2 linked regions of the Azotobacter salinestris genome follow. The protein of the gene in region 1 interacts with the protein of each later gene in a pairwise test. Links are inferred from orthologs where the notes say so. Each region holds a gene or a part of one and is shown on either strand. Other genes may lie near its edges.

The links.
Region 2: the proteins of recJ (region 1) and GCU53_RS00770 interact in binary tests that used the Escherichia coli proteins (3 or more experiments, as listed by UniProt). The link is inferred for Azotobacter salinestris from one-to-one orthologs.

What each region holds. Positions count from the first base shown.
Region 1 is NZ_CP045302.1:3,976,031-3,979,251, forward strand. Bases 311-3,221 are described here. They hold recJ (single-stranded-DNA-specific exonuclease RecJ), read left to right. Parts: upstream 311-866; coding sequence 867-2,576; downstream 2,577-3,221. Other genes in these bases: GCU53_RS18635 (YaeQ family protein), read left to right, coding at 311-785; GCU53_RS18645 (NADH:flavin oxidoreductase/NADH oxidase), read left to right, coding at 2,792-3,221. In the rest of the region: GCU53_RS18630 (GGDEF domain-containing protein), read left to right, coding at 1-176; more of GCU53_RS18635, read left to right, coding at 246-310. UniProt on the Escherichia coli protein: Single-stranded-DNA-specific exonuclease.
Region 2 is NZ_CP045302.1:111,463-114,739, reverse strand. The notes cover bases 152-3,118. They hold GCU53_RS00770 (DNA topoisomerase III), read right to left. Parts: upstream 2,622-3,118; coding sequence 681-2,621; downstream 152-680. Other genes in these bases: GCU53_RS00775 (lipocalin-like domain-containing protein), read left to right, coding at 152-668. Outside these bases: more of GCU53_RS00775, read left to right, coding at 1-151; GCU53_RS00765 (maltoporin), read right to left, coding at 3,152-3,277.

The sequences.
Region 1 (3,221 bases):
GCCAAGCCTGCAGCGAGCTGCTGCTGGAGCCGGGGGGGCGTATCAGCGTCAGCATCGGCATCGCCTCTACCGTGCAGGCCGGCTACGACCTGTCGCGCCTGCTGGCTCTCGGCGATCAGGCGCTGTACCGGGCCAAGGCCAACGGGCGCAACCGGGTCGAGTGCTTCGCCGATTGAGCGCTGCAGCCCGCGCGCCGGATTCGGGGTACACTTGCCGCCCCCTCGGATCGGACCGGATGCCTGCCCATGGCCCTGCAAGCCACCCCCTACAAAGTCGAACTCAACCTCACCGACCTGGACCGCGGGGTCTACGAGAGCCTGCGCTTCACCGTCGCCCGGCACCCTTCGGAAACCGAGGAGCGTCTGGCCGTGCGGCTGATCGCCTATGCCCTCTGGTACGACGAGCAGTTGGCCTTCGGCCGCGGCCTGTCGGACGTCGACGAGCCGGCTCTGTGGCAGAAGAGCCTCGATGACCGCGTCCTGCACTGGATCGAGGTCGGTCAGCCGGACGCCGAGCGCCTGATCTGGTGCTCGCGCCGCGCCGAGCGGGTCAGCCTGCTGGCCTACGGCAGCCTGCGGGTCTGGCAGGGCAAGGTGCTGGACGCGGTGAAGGGTCTGAAGAATCTCAGCGTGGCTGCCGTGGGGCAGGAGGCGCTGGAGGCGCTGGCCCGCGACCTGCCGCGTTCGCTCAGCTGGAGCGTGATGATCAGCGATGGCGCCTTGTTCGTCACCGACGAGCGCGGCCAGCACGAGATTCCTCTGGAGTGGCTGCTCGGCGAACGCTGATTGCTGTCTTCCCATGGGGCGGGAGCAACCCGCCAGGCTTCGAATCCGGCGGCTGCTTCCGCCCTGGAAAATTACCATTCAATGCGAATCGAACCCCGTCCGCTGCCCGAACGCCTGCCCGACCTGGGCGATCTGCCGCCGCTTCTGACCCGCCTCTACGCCGCCCGCGGCGTGCAGTCCGCCGCCGAGCTGGACAAGGGACTGGCGCGGCTGTTGCCTTATAGCCGGCTCAAGGGCATCGAGGCGGCGGTGGAGCTGCTGGTCGAGGCACTGCGCGAGCGCCGGCGCATCCTCTTCGTCGGCGATTTCGACGCCGACGGCGCCACCGCCAGCACGGTCGGCGTGCTCGGCCTGCGCCTGCTCGGCGCGGCGCACGTCGACTATCTGGTGCCGAACCGCTTCGAGTACGGCTACGGGCTGACCCCCGAGATCGTCGCCGTGGCCCTGGCGCGCCAGCCCGAACTCCTGGTGACGGTGGATAACGGCATCTCCAGCCTCGACGGCGTGGCCGCGGCCCGGACCGCCGGCCTGCGCGTGCTGGTCACCGACCACCACCTGCCGGGCCACGAACTGCCGGCGGCGGACGCCATCGTCAATCCCAACCAGCCGGGCTGCGAATTCCCCAGCAAGGCCATGGCCGGGGTCGGGGTGATCTTCTACGTGCTGCTGGCGCTGCGCGCCCGCCTGCGCGAGCTGGGCTGGTTCGCCGGGCGGACCGAGCCGAACCTGGCCGAGCTGCTCGATCTGGTCGCCCTGGGCAGCGTCGCCGACGTGGTGCCGCTGGACGCCAACAACCGCATCCTGGTCCACCAGGGGCTGGCGCGCATTCGCGCCGGGCGGGCGCGGCCGGGGCTGCGCGCGCTGCTCGAGGTGGCCGGGCGCGACCACCGGCGGATCACCTCCACCGATCTCGGCTTCATCCTCGGTCCGCGGCTGAATGCTGCCGGGCGGCTGGACGACATGTCCCTCGGCATCGAATGCCTGCTCTGCGAGGACGAGGGGCTGGCCCGCGAGATGGCGGTGCAGCTCGATCAGCTCAACCAGGACCGCAAGGCCATCGAGCAGGGCATGCAGCGCGAAGCCCTGGCCCAGCTCAAGGAGCTGCCGGTCGAGGCGCTGCCCTTCGGCCTCTGCCTGTTCGAGCCGGACTGGCACCAGGGGGTGATCGGCATCCTCGCCTCGCGCCTCAAGGAGCGCTACCACCGTCCGGCCATCGCCTTCGCCGATGCCGGCGACGGCCTGCTCAAGGGCTCGGCCCGCTCGGTGCCGGGATTCCACATCCGCGATGCGCTGGATGCGGTGGCGGCCCGGCAGCCAAGACTGATCAGCAAGTTCGGCGGGCACGCCATGGCCGCCGGGCTGTCGCTGCCGCAGGCGAACTTCGGCGCCTTCGCCGCGGCTTTCGACGCCGAGGTGCGTCGCCAGCTCTGCGCGGACGACCTGACCGGGCGGCTGCTCTCCGACGGTCGGCTCGGCGTCGAGGAGTTCCACCTCGACCTGGCCCGCGCCCTGCGCCAGGCCGGCCCCTGGGGCCAGCACTTTCCCGAGCCGCTGTTCCACGGGGTCTTCCAGGTCGTCCGGCAGCGGCTGGTCGGCGAGCGTCATCTGAAGCTGGTGGTAGGCAGCGAGTGCGGGGCACTGCAGCTCGACGCCATCGCCTTCAACGTCGACCGCGAGCAATGGCCGAACCCCATGGTGCGCTGGGTCGAGCTGGCTTACCGGCTGGACGTCAACGAGTACCGCGGGCAGGAGCGCGTGCAGTTGGTGGTGGTGCATATCGAGGCACGCTGAGCGGTGCCGAGAAGGGCTGGCCGGGCCGCCTTGCCCGCCTCGTCGGTACCGGTTCGCCGCCGCAGTGGCTGCAGTCATCGCCCGGCGCAGGTAGTCGGCATCGAGGCCAGTCTGCCGGGGAATGCAGGGAGTCTGTTTGCCATATTCCACCGATGCCGGCTTTCCTCCCGTCTAGAGTTGAAGTGTCGACCATTCGTTAGGACCGGAGTGTTGTCATGAGCCTGCTGTTCGAGCCCTTTACCCTGCGTCAGCTGACCTTGCCCAATCGCATCGTGGTATCGCCGATGTGCCAGTACTCGGCCCGTGACGGGCTGGCCAACGACTGGCATCTGGTGCACCTGGGCAGCCGCGCGGTGGGCGGGGCCGGGCTGGTGATCGCCGAGGCCACCGCGGTCACGGCCGAGGGGCGGATCTCCCCTCAGGATCTCGGCCTCTGGTGCGACGAGCAGATCGAGCCGCTGCGCCGTATCACCGCCTTCATCGAGGCCCAAGGCTCGCTGGCCGGTGTCCAGCTGGCCCATGCCGGCCGCAAGGCGGGCGTCTGGCAGCCCTGGCTGGGCCGGCCGGGCAGCGTGCCGCCCGCGGAGGGCGGCTGGACTCCGGTCGGCCCTTCGGCGATCCCCTTCGATCCCCGCCACGCGGTAC
Region 2 (3,277 bases), 3.9 Mb from region 1 along the record:
CCTTTCGCGCCTGGATCGACGATTGGTCGCTGTACAGCAGGGACGGCGAAGGGCTGGAACGCTTGCAGATGCAGGCCGCCGGCCCGGGCTTCGGCTATCGCCTGAACCTGGTCAGCGAGGGCCCGCTAGTGCTGCACGGCGAGCAGGGTTACAGCGAGAAATCCGGTCAGGGGCAGGCCTCCTGGTACTACAGCCAGCCGTTCTACCGAATCGAAGGCGAGATCGAGCACGGAGGCGAACGTCATCGGGTCAACGGGCGGGCCTGGCTCGACCGGGAATGGAGCAGCCGGCCGCTGGCCGCCGGGCAGGAAGGCTGGGACTGGTTTTCCCTGCATCTGGATGGCGGCGCCAAGCTGATGCTGTTCCGGGTGCGCCAGCGCGACGGCGAGCACTACCGCGCCGGCACCTGGATCGCCGCCGACGGTCGCACCGAGGCTCTGCGCGGCGAGCAGATCCGCCTTACCGAGCGGGCCTGGACGCGTCAGGAAAACGGCCGCAAGGTCCCGACCCGCTGGCGCGTGCAGGTGCCCGGGCATGGCGTGGACGTGCAGGCCGAGGCCATCCAGCCGCGCGCCTGGATGGGCACCGCCTTCCCCTACTGGGAAGGCCCGGTGCGCCTGAAGGGCAATCCCGGCGGGCGCGGCTACCTGGAAATGACCGGCTACTGAAGCCGGCCCGCTTCAGGCCGGCGCGGCCGGCTTGGCGCTGCGCCGGCCGCCGGCGGCCCTGCCCGCCTTGCGCTTCTTCTTCCAGGGCGCGCCGGCGCGGCCGGCCGGAATCGCCGGGCCGCTGATGGTCAGGCGCAGGCCGGCACAGCGCTCGACGAGCTTGCTCATCCAGGCCGACTGCTTGGCGACGAACTCCTCCAGGCTCATCTCGCCGCTCTGCACCATGTCCAGCGCCTGCTCCCAGATCGCCGTGGTGCCGGGGTCGGCGATCGGCCGTGGCACAGCGTCGATCAGGCTGAAGGCGGCCGGCGTGGCGGCCAGCGCCTTGCCCTGCTTGACCAGGTAGCCGCGGTCGATGAGGCCCTGGATGATCCCGGCGCGGGTCGCCTCGGTGCCGATGCCGGTGGTGTCCTTGAGCTTCTGCTTGAGGCGCGGGTCGTCGACCAGCTTGGCGACGTTCTTCATCGCCTTGATCAGGTCGCCCTCGGTGTAGGGCTTGGGCGGCTGGGTCCGGAGGTCCTTGAGCGTCACCTCGTCCACCACGCAGTCCTGCCCTTCGGTGAGCGCCGGCAGGGCCTGCGGCTCGGGGGCCTCGCGCCCTTTCGCCGGGGTCAGGGCCTCGGGCAGCGCGCGCCGCCAGCCGGTCTCGACGATGCGCTTGCCCACCGCACGCAGGGCATGGCCGGCGCAGTCGAAATCGGCCTGGGTGCGGTCGTACTCGTGGTTGGGCAGGAACTGCGCCAGGTAGCGCGCGCGGATCATGGTGTAGACGGCACGCTGCTTGCCGACCAGGCGGTCGAGGCTCTGCGCGGCAGCGGTGGGGATGATGCCGTGATGAGCGCCGACCTTGGCATCGTTCCAGGCCCGCGAGCGGCGCTGCGGATCGATATGGCGCATCAGCTCGGCCAGCGCCGGATCGGCCTGGCCCAGCGCGGCGAGGATCGCCCGTGCCTCACCGTGCTGGCTGACCGGCAGGTAGCCGCAGTCGCTGCGCGGATAGGTGATGACCTTGTGCGTCTCGTAGAGCGCCTGGGTGATGTCCAGGGTTTCCTGGGCGCCGAGGCCGAGCCTCTTCGAGCAGACCTCCTGCAGGGTGCCAAGGTCGAACGGCAGCGGCGGCGCCTCGCGCATCCGCTCGGTCTTGAGCTCGATCAGCTGCGCGCTGCCGGCGCGCCGCATGGCCTCCGCCGCCTGCTGCGCCAGCGCCTGCTTGAGGCAGCGCCCTTGGTCGTCGCAGGCATCTTCCGGCGCACGCCACTGGGCAGTGAAAGGCGTGCCCGCGGCCAGCAGCTGCACCTCGATGGCCCAGAAGGGCACCGGCACGAAGTCGGCGATGCTGCGGTCGCGGTCCACCACCAGACGCAGGGTCGGCGTCTGCACGCGGCCCACTGACAGCACGCCCTGATAGCCGGACTGGCGTCCGAGCAGGGTGAACAGCCGGCTCATGTTCATGCCGATCAGCCAGTCGGCGCGGGAACGGCCCAGGGCGGAGTGGTAGAGACTGAAGGTCTCGGCGCCCGGCTTGAGCGCCTTGAGCGCCTTGCGGATCGAGGCGTCGTCCAGCGCGGACAGCCACAGCCGCTGGATCGGCCCGCGATAGCGGCAGTGTTCGAGGATTTCACGGGCGATCATCTCGCCCTCGCGGTCGGCGTCGGTGGCGATGACGAGTTCCCTGCACTCGCCGAGCAGGCGCTTGACCGCCTTGAACTGGCTGGCGGTCTTCGGCTTGACCAGCATCTTCCAGCGCTCGGGGACGATGGGCAGGTCGGCGAGGTCCCAGCGCTTGTAGCGCGCGTCGTAGGCATCCGGCGGCGCGGTTTCCAGCAGGTGGCCGATGCACCAGGTCACCGTCACGTCCGGCCCGAGCCAGCAGCCGTCGCCGCGCCGGGTGGCCTGGAGCACTCGGGCGATGTCCTTGGCCTGGGAGGGTTTTTCGCAGAGGAAGAGCCGCATGGTCGCCATCGTGGGTTGTCGCGATGGCGCCAAGCATGTGCATTAACGGGCGTTCAGGCAACCTTTATCTGTATGGCCATACAGATAACGGAGCCCGTGTTGCCAAGGGCCATAGGAGGTACGTCCGAGGCGATATTGTCGGCGCGGCGCCTCTCCCCGACAGGGTTCAAGTTCTGCTTCCGCAGATCCTATCGAGAAACCAACAGCAAAGGACACACCCCCATGAAAACGCACGGGCGATGGCCTTGCCAAAAGGTTGCAAAAACGCTATGTTAACGTTAACTACAGAGCCTATAAAAACAAGAGGCGTAGAGATGTCCGGTTCGACAAGGGCGGGCTTGTACAGCACCGTCACACAGGCCTTGCGGACTCCTGGGGCGGAGTCGCGGCGCTCGCTCTCGATCAGAGACAGGCAGAAAGGGAGCCTCGACTCCCCTTCCCTTCCGGCCATCGCCTGCCCGGATCCTGCTGCCCATCGGTCACGGGCCAGGGGCTTTCGTCCGCCACGCCGAACCGGCCGGCCCCCGGTTTCACTTCCACCAGTACTCGACCTGCACGCCGAAGTTGCTGCCGTGGCGGTCGGTACCGAAGGCGCCGGTCTCGGACAGCGCGGAATCGGGGTTCATTTCGGTGGCCGCGCGCTGCGCCGCCTCGTT